One region of the Streptomyces ficellus genome, then DNA from elsewhere that is predicted to be linked to it. Evidence: predicted binding sites of a transcription regulator. Region 1 holds the regulator's gene; the other holds the start of a gene.
The links. Region 1 encodes HrcA, which represses chaperone genes, less so after heat shock. Its sites were predicted from a motif close to TTNGCACTCNGNNNNNCNGAGTGCNAA; they were not measured.

Region 1 (7,626 bases):
TGCGCTTGGCGCCCAGCGCGTCCAGCTCGTCGAGGAATACGACGCAGGGCGCCTGGCGGCGGGCGGTCTCGAAGATGTCGTGGACGTTCTTCTCGGAGGCCCCGATGTACATGTCGAGGATGTCGCTGAGCGAGATCGACAGGAAGCTCGCCCCGAGCTCGCCGGCGACGGCACGCGCGATGAACGTCTTGCCGCAGCCGGGCGGCCCGTAGAGCAGCAGGCCGCCGCGCAGGCTCTTGCCGTACAGCTTGCGCAGCTCGGGGTTGCGCATGGGTGCGAGGAAGGCGGCCTCCAGGCGGTCCTTGACCTCCTGCATGCCGCCGACGTCCGCGAGCCGCACGGCACCCGGGGCGTCGACCTCCCAGGCGCCGGCGCCGCCCGGGTCGTCGCCGTGGCCGTCGACGGTGAGGGGCGCCTCGGTGCCCTCGACGAACCGGGGCGGCACGATGTCACCGACCTCCTGCTCGGCCGCGGCCCAGTCGAAGCGCTCGCCGGTCGGGGCGGCCTCCGGGGCCGGCGCGGTGCTGGGCGCGGCGGTGGGCATGGGCGGCATGCCCATGGCGCGGCCCATCAGCGCACGGGCCTGCGCGTCACCGGGCGCGTGCTGGAGGGCGACGGCCGCTTCGGTCACCGCTTCGTCGTTCCGCCCCGCCTGGAGCAGGAGTTCGGCGAGGTGCAGGCGCAGGGGAACGTCGTCGGGCGCGGCGGTGACGGCGGCACGCAGACTGCGCAGGAGAGGAGACTCGTCGGACATGCGGCCACCTTACGGAGCGGGTCCGACAACCGGTCGTGCGGGCCCCGGGACGGGGCGGGGGCGGGGGCACGCGCCCTCCAGGGCGTCAGGACCAGCGGCCGGTGCGGCCCACGCCCCGGGGTCCGCGCCCGCCGGCTGCCGTGCGCGGCGCCGACCGCCGCCGAGAACAACCGGGATGCGCCCACGGCCGGTGCAGCTCACGCCCCACGGCCGTGGACGACCCGGGCACGCGCCCGTCCGGCCGTCAGGACCAGCGGCCCGTGCGGCCCAGTAGCAGGGCGGTGGCGGCCGTGCCGGCGGTGGAGGTGCGCAGGACGGTGCGGCCGAGGCGGTAGGGCTTGGCGCCCGCTTCGGCGAAGGCCGCCGACTCGTCGGGCGACACGCCGCCTTCGGGGCCCACGACCAGCACGATGTCGCCGGTGGAGGGCAGTTCGGCGGTGGCCAGCGGCTCGGCGCCCTCCTCGTGGAGGACCGCCGCGAAGTCGGCCGCCGCCAGCAGGCGGGCGACCTGCTTGGTGGTGGCCGCGTCGGCGACGTCCGGGAAGCGGAGCCGTCGGGACTGCTTGCCCGCCTCCCGCGCGGTGGCCCGCCACTTGGCGAGCGCCTTCAGGCCCCGGTCGCCCTTCCACTGCGTGATGCAACGGGACGCCGCCCACGGCACGATCGCGTCGACGCCCGTCTCGGTCATCGTCTCCACCGCCAGCTCGCCCCGGTCGCCCTTGGGCAGGGCCTGGACGACGGTGATGCGGGGGCTGGGCGCCGGTTCATCACGTACCTCGGTCACCGTCACGGTGAGGCGGTCCTTGCCCTCGACGGCCGCGACCGTGCCGTAGGCGCCGTTTCCCGCGCCGTCGGTCAGGACGATGTCCTCGCCGACCCGCAGCCGCCGTACCGACACCGCGTGGCGCCCCTCGGGCCCGTCGAGCGTGACGGTGCCGCCGGTGACGCGGTCGACCAGGAAGACGGGCGCGGTCATGACGCCCCGCCCCGCAGCGCGAGGGCGGCGACCGCGGCGTCCAGTTCGGCGCCCAGGACCTGCACCAGGCGTCCGGCGGGCAGTTCGCGCGCCATCCGGTGGCCCTGTCCGGCCCACAGCGCCATGCCCTGCGGGTCGCCCGCCTTGGCGGCGGCCTTGCGCAGCCCGCTCGTCAGGTGGTGCACCTCGGGGTACGCGGCCGGGGCGTAGGGGCCGTGCTCGTGCATGAAGCGGTTGACCAGGCCCCGCGCGGGGCGGCCCGAGAACGCCCGCGTCAGCTCGGTGCGGACGAACAGCGGGTTGGTCATGGCCTGCTTGTGGAGGGCGTTCGCGCCGGACTCGGGGCATACCAGAAACGCCGTGCCGAGCTGGGCGGCCTCGGCGCCCGCCGCGAGGGCGGCGGCGATCTGGCTGCCGCGCATCAGGCCGCCGGCGGCGACGACCGGCAGCGGCACGGTCTCCTTGACCAGCGCGATCAGCGTGAGCAGCCCCGTGCCGGTGCCGCCGCTCTCCGGGTCGTCGCGGTGGGTGCCCTGGTGCCCGCCGGCCTCGACGCCCTGCACGCACACCGCGTCCGCGCCCGCCGCCTGCGCGGCCAGCGCCTCGTCGGGCGAGGTCACCGTGACGACGGTGACCGTCCCGGCCCGCCGGAACGCGGCCACCGTCTCGGCGGCCGGGCAGCCGAACGTGAACGACACCATCGGCACCGGGTCGTCCAGCAGGATGGCCAGCTTGGCCTCGTACCCGTCGTCGCGCCCCGCGTCGGGGTCACCGAGCGGCGTGTCGTACCAGGTGGCCTCACCGGCGAGCTGGTGCCGGTACACGTCGACGGCGGCCGGGTCGGCGTGCCCGGGCTGCGGCATGAAGAGGTTGACGCCGAAGGGCCGCGAGGTCAGCCCGCGTACCTGCTTGATCTCCTGGTACATGCCGTCGGCGGTCTTGTACCCGGCGGCCAGGAACCCGAGACCGCCGGCCTCGGACACGGCCGCGGCGAGCTCCGGTCGGGAGGCGCCACCCGCCATGGGGGCCTGCACGATCGGGTACCGGCAGAGACCGGTCAGTGCGGAGGACATGAACGCATGGTGTCACGCCCCCGCACCCGTACCGAACCGGCGAGGGCTCACCGCCCGTTGAAGGCGTCCTTCAGGCGGGAGAACAGCCCCTGCTGCCCCGGCTGGAACTGACCCGTGGGCCGCTCCTCGCCGCGCAGCTTGGCCAGCTCGCGCAGCAGCCGCTCCTGCTCCGGGTCCAGCTTCGACGGCGTCTGGACCTCGACGTGCACGATGAGGTCGCCGCGCCCGCCGCCCCGCAGGTGCGTGACGCCACGGCCGTGCAGCGGGATCGACTGGCCCGACTGCGTGCCGGGGCGGACGTCGACCTCCTCCAGCCCGTCCAGCGTCTCCAGCGGGCACTTCGTGCCCAGCGCGGCCGCCGTCATCGGGATGGTCACCGTGCAGTGCAGGTCGTCACCGCGCCGCTGGAACACCGGGTGCGGCAGCTCGTGGATCTCCACGTACAGGTCGCCCGCCGGGCCGCCGCCGGGGCCGACCTCACCCTCGCCGGCGAGCTGGATGCGGGTGCCGTTGTCGACACCGGCCGGGATCTTGACCGTGAGCGTCCGGCGGGAGCGGACCCGGCCGTCGCCCGCGCACTCAGGGCACGGGGTGGGGACCACGGTGCCGAAGCCCTGGCACTGCGGGCACGGACGGGAGGTCATGACCTGGCCCAGGAACGACCGGGTGACCTGGGAGACCTCGCCGCGACCGCGGCACATGTCGCAGGTCTGCGCCGACGTACCAGGCGCGGCGCCCTCGCCGGAACAGGTGGTGCAGACGACGGCCGTGTCGACCTGGATGTCCTTGGTGGTGCCGAAGGCCGCCTCGTTGAGGTCGATCTCCAGGCGGATCATCGCGTCCTGGCCGCGCCGCGTGCGCGACCTCGGCCCGCGCTGGGACGCCGTGCCGAAGAAGGCGTCCATGATGTCGGAGAAGTTTCCGAAGCCACCCGCGCCGAAGCCGCCCGCGCCCGCACCGCCCGCGGCGGACAGCGGGTCTCCGCCGAGGTCGTAGACCTGCTTCTTCTGCGGGTCCGACAGCACCTCGTAGGCGGCGTTGATCTCCTTGAACCGCTCCTGGGTCTTCGGATCGGGGTTGACGTCCGGGTGCAGCTCGCGGGCGAGCCTCCGGAACGCCTTCTTGATCTCGTCCTGGGAGGCGTCGCGGCGCACGCCGAGTACGGCGTAGTAGTCGGTGGCCACTTACGACTCCGCCAGGATCTGTCCGACGTAACGTGCCACTGCGCGTACCGCTCCCATCGTTCCGGGGTAGTCCATGCGGGTCGGTCCGACCACGCCGAGTTTGGCGACTGCCTCGTCGCCCGAACCGTAGCCGACCGCGACGACGGACGTGGAGTTGAGGCCCTCGTGGGCGTTCTCGTGCCCGATACGTACGGTCATGGCCGAGTCACTGCTCTCGCCGAGCAGCTTGAGGAGCACGACCTGCTCCTCCAGCGCCTCCAGCACCGGCCGGATGGTCAGCGGGAAGTCGTGCCCGAAGCGGGTGAGATTGGCGGTGCCGCCGATCATCAGCCGTTCCTCGGTCTCCTCCACCAGGGTCTCCAGCAGGGTGGCCAGCACCGTGGAGACCGTCCCCCGGTCCTCCGCCTCGAAGGACTCGGGGAGGTCCTGCACCAGCTGCGGCACGTCCGTGAAGCGCCGGCCCACGACGCGGCTGTTGAGCCGCGCCCGCAGGTCGGCCACGGACGTCTCGCCGAAGGGCGCGGGGCAGTCGACCATGCGCTGCTCCACCCGCCCCGTGTCGGTGATCAGGACGAGCATCAGCCGGGCGGGGGCGAGCGACAGCAGTTCCACGTGACGCACGGTGGAGCGCGTCAGGGACGGGTACTGCACGACCGCGACCTGCCGGGTGAGCTGCGCCAGCAGCCGCACCGTGCGGCCCACGACGTCGTCGAGGTCGACGGCGCCGTCCAGGAAGTTCTGGATGGCGCGCCGCTCCGGCGACGACAGCGGCTTGACGCCGGCGAGCCGGTCGACGAAGAGGCGGTAGCCCTTGTCGGTGGGGATGCGGCCCGCGCTGGTGTGGGGCTGGGCGATGAAGCCCTCGTCCTCCAGCACCGCCATGTCGTTGCGCACGGTGGCGGGTGAGACGCCGAGGTTGTGGCGCTCCGTGAGCGCCTTGGAACCCACGGGCTCCTCGGTGCCGACGTAGTCCTGGACGATGGCGCGCAGTACCTCGAGTCTGCGTTCGCTCAGCATCGCGCGCACCTCCAGCTGGCTTCGGTTCCTTCTGCCTGGCTGGCACTCGCGATACCCGAGTGCCAGACGTCCCCGGTCAGTGTACGGCGCCGGGGTACGCCCGGGGCAAGGGCGGCGGGCCACGCTACCGCGAGACGGCGCTGGTGGTTGCCGATAGCGTCGCGGTATGGACGTCAGGTGGGAAGACTACGGCTGGGAGCGCGTGGCCGACGGCGTGGGCCGCCGCAGGCTGCCGGTGTGGGACGCGACCACGGCCCTGGTGGTGGGCGACAAGGGCGCGCTGCTGTACGACACGGGCGCCACGCTCCGTGAGGGGGCCGAGATCCGGGCCCAAGCGCAGGCCCTGATGGGCGGGCGGAGAGTGACGCATATCGCACTCAGTCACCCCCACTTCGATCATGTTCTGGGCACGGCGGCGTTCGCGGGGACGGAGGTGTACGGCGCGGTCGGCGTCGATACGGTCCTCACCGGCGCGGGGCGGGACTCGCTGCGCACGGACGCGGTGCGCCACGGCGTCGACGAGGCGGACGCCGTGGAGGCGACGGACGTCCTGGTGGCCCCGCACCACCTGGTGTGCGGCGAGTGGACCCTGGAGCTGGGCGGGCGGCAGGTGCTGCTGGCCAACGTGGGCCCGGGACACAGCGGCCACGACCTGGCGGTGCTCGTGCCGGGCTCCCGGGAGGTCGTCCTGTGCGGCGACCTGGTGGAGGAGTCGGGCGACCCGCAGGCGGGCGGTGACGCCATCCCCTCGCGCTGGCCGGCCGCGCTCGACCGGCTGCTGGAGCTCGGCGGCGAGGACGCCCGGTACGTGCCGGGGCACGGCGCCGTCGTGGACGCCGCCTTCGTACGCGCCCAACGCGATGAGCTGGCCCGGCGGTTCGGCGTGTCGTAGCGTCTGGCGAATGCGCAGCTACCACCCCGATCTGACACCCCCGTGGAAGAAGTCCGCGCCCGTCCCGGAGGTCCCCGCCGAGCCGGACCTGGTCGTCGAGGAGGTGACCACCGGGTTCTGCGGGGCGGTGACCGGCTGCGAGGCCGGCACGGTGACCCTGGAGGACCGGTTCGGCAAGCACCGGGTGTTCCCGCTGGCCCCGCGCGGTTTCCTGCTGGAGGGGCGGACGGTGACGCTGGTGCGCCCCGCGTCGGGGCCGGCCCGCCCCTCGCGGACCGCATCGGGTTCGGTCGCCGTTCCGGGCGCACGCGCGCGTGTGGCCCGGGCGGGGCGCATCTACGTGGAGGGCCGGCACGACGCGGAACTGGTCGAGCGGGTCTGGGGCGACGACCTGCGCGTCGAGGGCGTGGTCGTCGAGTACCTGGAGGGCGTCGACGACCTGCCGGCCGTCGTCCGCGACTTCGGCCCGGGCCCCGACGCCCGCCTGGGGGTCCTGGTCGACCACCTGGTGCCCGGCTCCAAGGAGTCCCGCATCGCGGCCTCGGTCACGGACGCCCACACCCTGGTCGTGGGGCACCCGTACATCGACGTCTGGGAGGCCGTGAAGCCGTCCTCGGTCGGCATCCCGGCGTGGCCGACCGTCCCGCGCGGCCAGGACTGGAAGACGGGCGTCTGCCGCGCCCTCGGCTGGCCGGACAACACGGGCGCCGCCTGGCAGCACATCCTGTCCAAGGTCACCTCGTACAAGGACCTGGAGCCGGCGCTGCTGGGCCGGGTGGAGGAGCTGATCGATTTCGTGACGGCACCGTAGGAGGTGTCTCGGGCGGGACCCGGCCGGTCAGTCGGTCAGTCGGTCAGGTCCCGCACCACCGCGTCGGCGAGCAGACGGCCCCGCAGCGTCAGGACGGCGCGCCCCTCGGCGTAAGGACCGGGGTCCAGGAGCCCGTCACTTACCGCCCGCTCGGCGGCGGCCAGGCCCGCGGGCTTCAAAAGACCCAGGGGGCACCCCTCCCGCAGGCGCAGCTCCAGCAGCACGCGCTCCACCCGGCGGTCCTCCTCCGCCAGCAGCTCACGTCCCGCGCCGGGCGAGCGGCCCTCCGCCAGCGCGGCGGCGTACGCGCCGGGGTGCTTGACGTTCCACCACCGCACGCCCCCCACGTGGCTGTGCGCGCCCGGCCCGGCGCCCCACCAGTCGGCGCCGCGCCAGTACAGCTCGTTGTGCAGGCACCGTCCCGCCTCCGACGTGGCCCAGTTGGACACCTCGTACCAGGAGAAACCCGCCCCGGACAGGACGTCCTCCGCGATCAGGTACCGGTCGGCGTGGACGTCGTCGTCCGTCATCGGCACCTCGCCGCGCCGGATGCGCCGCGCCAGCTGGGTGCCCTCCTCGACGATCAGGGCGTACGCGCTGACGTGGTCGGGGCCCGCGCCGATCGCCGCGTCGAGCGAGGCGCGCCAGTCGTCGTCGCTCTCCCCCGGCGTGCCGTAGATCAGGTCGAGGTTGACGTGCTCGAACCCGGCCGCGCGCGCCTCCGCCACACAGGCCTCGGGCCGCCCGGGCGTGTGCGTGCGGTCGAGCACCTTCAGGACGTGCCGGCGGGCGCTCTGCATGCCGAAGGAGATCCGGTTGAAGCCGCCCTCGCGCAGCTCCGCCAGGTACGCCGGGCCGACCGACTCCGGGTTCGCCTCCGTCGTGATCTCCGCGTCGTCCGCGAGCCCGAACTCGTCCC
Region 2 (7,626 bases), 2.1 Mb from region 1:
GCTGGCTCACCGCGGGCTGCGTGCAGCCCAGTTCGCGCGCTGCCGCGGAGAAGGACCCGGTGGTGGCGACGGCGCGGAGCACGCGCAGATGACGGGCTTCGATCACCTTTCGAATATAAGCCTTGCTTGGACCGGGCGCGAATTATTCACTCGTCCCTTTGGGGAGCGCGCGTTAGCGTGGCGCCATGAGAGTTCTCTCCGTCAACGTGGGGCGGCCGCGGGCCGTGGGGTACACCGACGCGCCGAGCGGCACGACGGGCATCGACAAGCGGCCGGCCGAGGGGCCCGTGCGGGTGGCCGATCCGGGGCCCAAGGGCGTGGGGGCGAGCGGTGTGGCCGGGGACGCGGTCTGCGACCTCCGCCATCACGGCGGGACCCACCAGGCGGTGTACGCGTTCGCGCGCGAGGACCTGGACCACTGGGAGAGCGAGCTGGGGCGCGCGATAGCCAACGGCGCCTTCGGGGAGAACCTCACCACGGAGGGGCTGGACGTCAACGCCGCGCTCATCGGGGAGCGGTGGCGGATCGGTGGATCGGCGGTCCTGGAGGTGGCGTCGGGGCGCGTGCCCTGCCGTACGTTCGCGAGCTGGCTGGACGAGCGGGGCTGGGTGAAGCGGTTCACCCGGCGCGCGGCGCCCGGGCCGTACCTCAGGGTCGTGGAGCCGGGTGAGATCCGCGCGGGGGACCCCATCGAGGTCGTACACCGGCCGGACCACGACGTGACGGTCGAGCTGGCGTTCCGGGCGCTCATGCTCCAGCGCGAGCTGCTGCCCGGCCTGCTGGCCGCGGGCGAGGCGCTGGACCCGGAGCTGCGCGAGACCGCCCGGACGTACGTGGCGAAGCACCGTTCGTAGCGGCTCCGCGCGCGGCGGATCCCGACACTCCGTATATGTACGGTGATCCGTCCCCCGCCGCGCGCGACCCCGCGTCCGCCTGTCCGCGCGGGGCACTAACGTGCGGCGTATGACGACTGCACTGATCACGGGCGCGACGGCGGGAATCGGGGCCGCCTTCGCGCGGCGGCTGGCGGCGGACGGCCGCGACGTGGTGCTGGTGGCCCGGGATGTGAAGCGGCTGCGGGAGCAGGCGACCGAGCTGCACGACCGGCACGGCATCGAGGCGGAGGTCCTCGCGGCCGACCTGTCCGAGGAGAGCGGCATCGCGGCCGTGGAGGCACGGCTGGCCGACCGCAAGCGGCCGGTCGACCTGCTGATCAACAACGCCGGGTTCGGCAACAAGGGCCGGTTCCTGGAAGTGTCGATGGCCGACGAGCTGACGATGCTGAAGGTGCACTGCGAGGCGGTGCTGCGGCTGACGTCGGCGGCGACGGCGTCGATGCGCGACCGGGGGCGGGGCGGCGTGGTGAACGTGGCGTCGGTCGCCGCCTTCGTTCCGCGCGGCACGTACGGGGCGTCGAAGGCGTGGGTCGTGCAGTTCACCCAGGGCGCGGCCCGTGACCTGGCGGGCAGCGGGGTGCGGCTGATGGCGCTGTGCCCCGGCTTCGTGCGTACGGAGTTCCACCAGCGGGCCGGGATGGGCACGGACAACATCCCCGGCTGGATGTGGCTGGACGCCGACAAGCTGGTGGCCTCGGCGCTGGCGGACCTCGCGCGGGGCCGGACCCTGTCCATCCCCGACCCGCGCTACAAGGCCCTGATGGGCGTGGTGAAGCTGGCGCCCCGCAGCCTGCTCGGAGGCGTGAGCTCCCGAGCGGGCCGGAAGTACGGGCCGCGGTAGTCACCGAGCTGCCGGGGGGCCGACTTCGGGCGCGCCTCGCCCTGGGGCGGCGGGGCGGCCCCGCGGGCCGGGGCGGGGCGGGGCGGGGCCACGAGCATGGGCGCGGCCCTGGTCGCCACGACGGGCCCGGGAGCCGGCAACGGGAACGGCCGCCCGGGCACAACCCCCGCGGGGGTGGGGGCTCGTGGGGCACACGGCCTTTCGGCCTTGACTTCGCCCAGGGGGAGCCCGATCATCGCGGCCACACGCCGTATCAGCCGTGTCGCCGTCCGTTCAGGAGGCCCCGCGCCCGCCATGAGCCCCGCCACCGACCACCAGCCCTCCCGGCGCCCCCGCCTGCTGCTGGCCATGGGCCCCGGCATCGCGGGACGTCTGCTCACCGACGCCCACCGCGCCCGCCTCACCGCCCTCGCGCACACCGACCCGCACCTGGTCGCCCACGACCTGGCCGCCCCAACGCCCCGGGTCGCCGCCGCGCTCGGGGAGGCCGAGGTGTTGTTCACCTGCTGGGGCGCGACGCCGCTCACGGCGGACGTGCTCGACCGGGCGCCCGGCCTCCGGGTCGTCGTCCATGCCGCCGGGTCCGTCAAGCACCACATCACGGAGGCCTGTTGGGAACGCGGCATCGGCGTGACCTCGACGGCCACCGCCAACGCCCTGCCCGTGGCCGAGTACACGCTGGCCGCGATCCTGCTGTCCGGCAAGCGCGTCCTCCACGCGGCCCGGCGGTACGCCGAGCTGCGCAGCGGCCACGACTGGGCGGCTGAGCTCGCCGACAGCGGCAACCACGGCCGCACGGTCGGCATCGTCGGCGCGTCCCGCATCGGCCGCCGTGTGATGGAGCTGCTGCGCCCCTTCGACCTGCGGGTCCTGCTCCACGACCCTTACGTCACCCCGGTCGAGGCCTCGGCGCTCGGCGCCGTCCCGGCGGCGCTCGACGAGTTGTGCGCCCGCGCGGACATCGTCTCCGTACACGCCCCGCAACTGCCGTCCACGCGCCATATGATCGGCGCCGCACAGCTGGCGCTCATGCGGGACGGCGCGACGCTCATCAACACCGCGCGCGGGTCGCTGGTCGACGAGACCGCCCTGCTCCCGCACCTCACCTCGGGCCGGCTGCATGCCGTGCTCGACGTCACCGACCCCGAACTCCCGCCCCCGGACTCCCCGTTGTACACGCTCCCCAATGTGCTCCTCACTCCGCACGTCGCGGGTTCGCTCGGCAACGAGCTGCACCGCATGGCGGACCGGGCGCTGGACGAGCTGGAGCGGTACGCGAAGGGCGCGCCGTTCGCGGAGCCGGTGCGGCCCTCGGACCTCGGCCGCTCGGCGTAGAGCCGTGAAGGGCGGCCCGGAAAACACCGGGGCCCGGTGCCCCCGCGACGGGGGCACCGGGCCTCGTAACGCTCAGCAGGCGTCAGTGGGAGTGGCCGTGACCGTGGCCGTGGCCCGCGTCCGCCGGCTCCTCTTCCTTCTTCTCGACGACCAGGGTCTCGGTCGTGAGCAGCAGGGAGGCGATGGAGGCGGCGTTCTCCAGGGCCGAGCGGGTGACCTTGACCGGGTCGATGACGCCGGCCTTGATCAGGTCGCCGTACTCGCCGGTGGCGGCGTTGAAGCCCTGGCCCTTGTCGAGCTCGGAGACCTTGGAGGTGATGACGTAGCCCTCCAGGCCCGCGTTCTCGGCGATCCAGCGCAGCGGCTCGACCGCGGCGCGGCGGACGACCGCGACACCGGTGGCCTCGTCGCCGTCCTTGCCGAGGTTGCCGTCCAGGACCTTCACGGCGTGGACGAGCGCGGAGCCACCACCGGAGACGATGCCCTCCTCGACCGCGGCGCGGGTCGCGGAGATGGCGTCCTCCAGACGGTGCTTCTTCTCCTTCAGCTCCACCTCGGTGGCGGCGCCGACCTTGATCACGCACACGCCGCCGGCCAGCTTCGCGAGGCGCTCCTGGAGCTTCTCGCGGTCCCAGTCGGAGTCCGTGGTCTCGATCTCGGACTTGATCTGCGCGACGCGGCCCTGCACGTCCTCGGAGTTGCCGCCGCCGTCGACGATCGTGGTGTCGTCCTTGGTGACGGTGACGCGGCGGGCCGTGCCGAGCACGTCCAGACCGGCCTGGTCGAGCTTGAGGCCGACCTCCTCGGCGATGACGGTGGCGCCGGTGAGGGCGGCCATGTCACCGAGCATCGCCTTGCGGCGGTCGCCGAAGCCGGGGGCCTTGACCGCGACGGCGTTGAACGTGCCGCGGATCTTGTTGACGACCAGGGTCGACAGCGCCTCGCCCTCGACGTCCTCGGCGATGATCAGGAGCGGCTTGGAGGAGCCGGCCTGGATGACCTTCTCCAGCAGCGGGAGCAGGTCGGTGATCGCGGAGATCTTGCCCTGGTGGATCAGGATGTACGGGTCGTCGAGGACGGCCTCCATACGCTCCTGGTCGGTGACCATGTACGGGGACAGGTAGCCCTTGTCGAAGGCCATGCCCTCGGTGAAGTCCAGCTCCAGGCCGAAGGTGTTGGACTCCTCGACGGTGATGACACCGTCCTTGCCGACCTTGTCCATCGCCTCGGCGATGAGCTCGCCGACCTGCTGGTCCTGCGCGGAGAGCGCGGCCACGGCGGCGATGTCGGCCTTGTCGTCGATCGGGCGGGCCGTGGCGAGCAGGTCGTCGGAGACGGCCTTGACCGCGGCGTCGATGCCCTTCTTCAGGGCGGCCGGGGAGGCGCCGGCGGCGACGTTGCGCAGACCCTCGCGGACGAGGGCCTGGGCCAGGACGGTGGCGGTGGTGGTGCCGTCACCCGCGATGTCGTTGGTCTTGGTCGCCACCTCCTTCACCAGCTGGGCGCCGAGGTTCTCGTACGGGTCCTCGATCTCGACCTCGCGGGCGATCGTGACACCGTCGTTGGTGATGGTCGGCGCGCCGAACTTCTTGTCGATGACGACGTTGCGGCCCTTGGGGCCGATCGTCACCTTCACCGTGTCGGCAAGCTTGTTGACGCCGCGCTCAAGGGCGCGACGGGCGTCCTCGTCGAACTTCAGGATCTTCGCCATGGGAGCGATTCAGCCCTCTCGAAAACTCTGGTTGACGAACCGCGCCCCTCGCCGCCCGGCAATGTGTCATCAGCGGGGGCCAGGGGCGCAGCTCAGAAAAGCGATATTGCTCGGGTGCGGAGGCTTCCGGGGGGCGACCCCCGGAACTCCGACCTACTTCTCGACGATCGCGAGCACGTCGCGGGCCGAGAGGACGAGGTACTCCTCGCCGCTGTACTTGACCTCGGTGCCGCCGTACTTGCTGTACAGCACGATGTCGCCGGTCTTGACGTCGAGCGGCAGGCGCTCGCCGTTCTCGAAGCGGCCCGGGCCCACGGCCAGGACGACGCCCTCCTGGGGCTTCTCCTTGGCGGTGTCCGGGATGACCAGGCCAGAGGCGGTGGTCTGCTCGGCGTCGAGCGGCTGGACCACGATGCGGTCCTCGAGCGGCTTGATGGCAACCTTGGAGCTGGTGGTCGTCACGATCCGACCTCCCCCTTCGGAGATCTCACGGGGTTAACTGTCTGAGGTGGCGACCAGGTGGATCCGTCGTCGCGGGTGCCGGACCTGCCCGTCGCTGTGTTGGCACTCTCCAGTGGGGAGTGCCAGGGCCGAGACTATGACCGCGATTAGCACTCGGTCAAGCGGAGTGCCAATTCACCGCCCGGTCGTGGCGCGAACGGCCCCCTGAAGCGGCTTCCGGGGGCGATTCCCGGGGCGGCTTCCGGGGCGGCTCCCGGACGGACCCTTCCGGGGCTCCGGGCGGCTCAGACGTAGTCCTCCAGCCTGGCCACCGCATAGCCCTTGGCCGTGACGACGTTCATCACCTGCCGGATCATGTCCGCCATGGAGCCGTTCCAGTCCTCCCGGCCCCGGAAGTGGGTGAGGATGATGTCGCCGGGGTGCAGGTCCCGGTCCCACTCGCGCCACTCCATGTGGTCCGGGAACGCTTCGGCCGCCCACAGGGGTACGGCCTTCACACCGCACGCCCGGGCCGCGCGCAGGGTGTCGGCGTTGTAGTTGCCGTAGGGCGGGCGGAAGAGCGGCGGCCGCTTGCCGTAGCGCTTCTCGATGGTGTCCTGCTGCCCGCAGATCTCCCGCTTCTGCTCGGCGTAGGACAGGGCCGGCATGTAGCGGTGGTTGAGGGTGTGGTTGTGCAGGGCCACGCCCCGGTCCTGCATCCGCTTGAAGTAGCCGTAGTCCTCCTTGACGAGGTAGTCGCTGAGGAACGCGCTGTAGGGGATGTCCAGTTCGTCCATCATCCGCAGCAGCTCGGGATCCTTGTCCGCGCCGTCGTCGATCGTCAGGAACACGATCCGTTCCTTGGTGGGGACGGTGGTGAAGACGGGCGGCAGGCTCGGGTCGCCGACACCGAATCCCTGCCGGAAGGTGATGTGCGGCTTGTCGCCCGCCGCCGGGGGCGGGGGTGCGGCGAGCGGGGCGCTCCTGAGACCCCACTTCCTGGCCGCCAGGACACGGGCGGCCTGGGCGCGCCGGACCTTCTCGACGTACGCGCTGAGCGCCGCCGCCGTACCGGGGGGCTGCGCCTGCTGGCCCGCGGCGGGCTCGGCGCCGCCGCCTCCCGCCCCGGCGGGCCCGCGCCCGCCCTCGTCCTGCGCCGCGCAGGCGGAACCGAGCGCCGAGATCAGCAGCGCGGCGAGCAGCACGCGCGCCCGCAACCGCGCCCGCAGCCGCGCCCGTGGCCGTGCCGGTACGGGCGGCCGCACCCGCTCGGCCGCCCACCCCTGCACGTCCACCCCATCACTTACCTTTTGACCTTTTTGTCGTACTAGCTGCATGGCGCCGCATCCTGTCAGCGCTCCGCCCCCGCTACCGGCCGACACCGCCGCCCGGCGCACACCATCCCCCGCCTGGCCCACAATGGGCCGGGTGACCGATCTCGCCGCCTTCTCCGCGCTCCTCACCGACGAGGGCCAGGCCCTGCTCGCCGCCCTGCGCGACTACACCCCCTCCCAGGAGCTGGCGGTCGCCTCCCGGCTGCGCCGTGAGCACCCCGCCGAGCTGGTCACGGCGGCGCTCGGGCAGGCCCGGCTGCGGCAGCGGGCGGTGGCGAAGTTCGGCGAGCGCGACGCGCACCGCATGTACTTCACGCCCGGCGGCGTCGAGCAGTCCACCCGCAGGGCGGTCGCCGAGCACCGGGCCGCCGCCTTCGCCCGCCTCGGCGTACGGAGCGTCGCCGACCTGTGCGGCGGCATCGGCGGCGACGCGATCGCGCTGGCCCGCGCCGGCATCCGGGTCCTCGCCGTCGACCGCGACCCGCTGACCGCCGAGGCCGCCCGCGCGAACGCCGCCGCGCTGGGCCTGGCCGACCTGATCGAGGTGCGCTGCGCGGACGTCACCGAGGTCGACACCTCGCCGTACGACGCGGTCTTCGTCGACCCGGCGCGGCGCGGCGGGCGGGGCGGGGGCCGGATCTTCGACCCCGAGGCGTACTCCCCGCCCCTGTCGTGGGCGATCGAGGCGGCCCGCACGGCGCCCCACGCGGCGCTGAAGATCGCCCCGGGCATCCCGCACGAGACGGTGCCGCCGGACGCCGCGGCCGAATGGGTCTCCGACGGCGGTGACGTGAAGGAGGCCGTGCTGTGGTTCGGCACCCGCCCCGGCACGGTCACCGCGACGCTCCTGCCCGGCCCGCACACCCTCACCGGCCGCGGTCTGGCCGACCCGCCCGTCCGGCCCGTCGGCCGCTTCCTGTACGAGCCGGACGGCGCCGTCATCCGCGCGCACCTGGTCGCGGAGGTGGCCGAGGACCTCGACGGCGGCCTGGTCGACGAGACGATCGCGTACGTCACGGCGGACGAGCTCCGCCCCACGCCGTACGCCACCGCCTACGAGATCACCGA

Region 2: the regulator HrcA is predicted to act here: its motif matches at 5,392-5,418, upstream of groES (co-chaperone GroES).

Annotation. Positions count from the first base shown of each region.
Region 1 covers NZ_CP034279.1:4,995,223-5,002,848, reverse strand. Annotated here, with positions in the region: gene EIZ62_RS22315 (ATP-binding protein) at 1-754, opposite strand, end outside; gene EIZ62_RS22310 (16S rRNA (uracil(1498)-N(3))-methyltransferase) at 999-1,730, opposite strand; gene EIZ62_RS22305 (nitronate monooxygenase) at 1,727-2,803, opposite strand; gene dnaJ (molecular chaperone DnaJ) at 2,851-3,987, opposite strand; gene hrcA (heat-inducible transcriptional repressor HrcA) at 3,988-5,004, opposite strand; gene EIZ62_RS22290 (MBL fold metallo-hydrolase) at 5,171-5,896, shown strand; gene EIZ62_RS22285 (DUF3097 domain-containing protein) at 5,907-6,707, shown strand; gene hemW (radical SAM family heme chaperone HemW) at 6,743-7,626, opposite strand, start outside.
Region 2 covers NZ_CP034279.1:2,922,601-2,930,226, forward strand. Annotated here, with positions in the region: gene EIZ62_RS12575 (LysR family transcriptional regulator) at 1-106, opposite strand, end outside; gene EIZ62_RS12580 (MOSC domain-containing protein) at 186-854, shown strand; gene EIZ62_RS12585 (SDR family NAD(P)-dependent oxidoreductase) at 964-1,737, shown strand; gene EIZ62_RS12590 (hydroxyacid dehydrogenase) at 2,032-3,072, shown strand; gene groL (chaperonin GroEL) at 3,155-4,783, opposite strand; gene groES (co-chaperone GroES) at 4,937-5,245, opposite strand; gene EIZ62_RS12605 (polysaccharide deacetylase family protein) at 5,530-6,453, opposite strand; gene EIZ62_RS12610 (THUMP-like domain-containing protein) at 6,644-7,626, shown strand, end outside.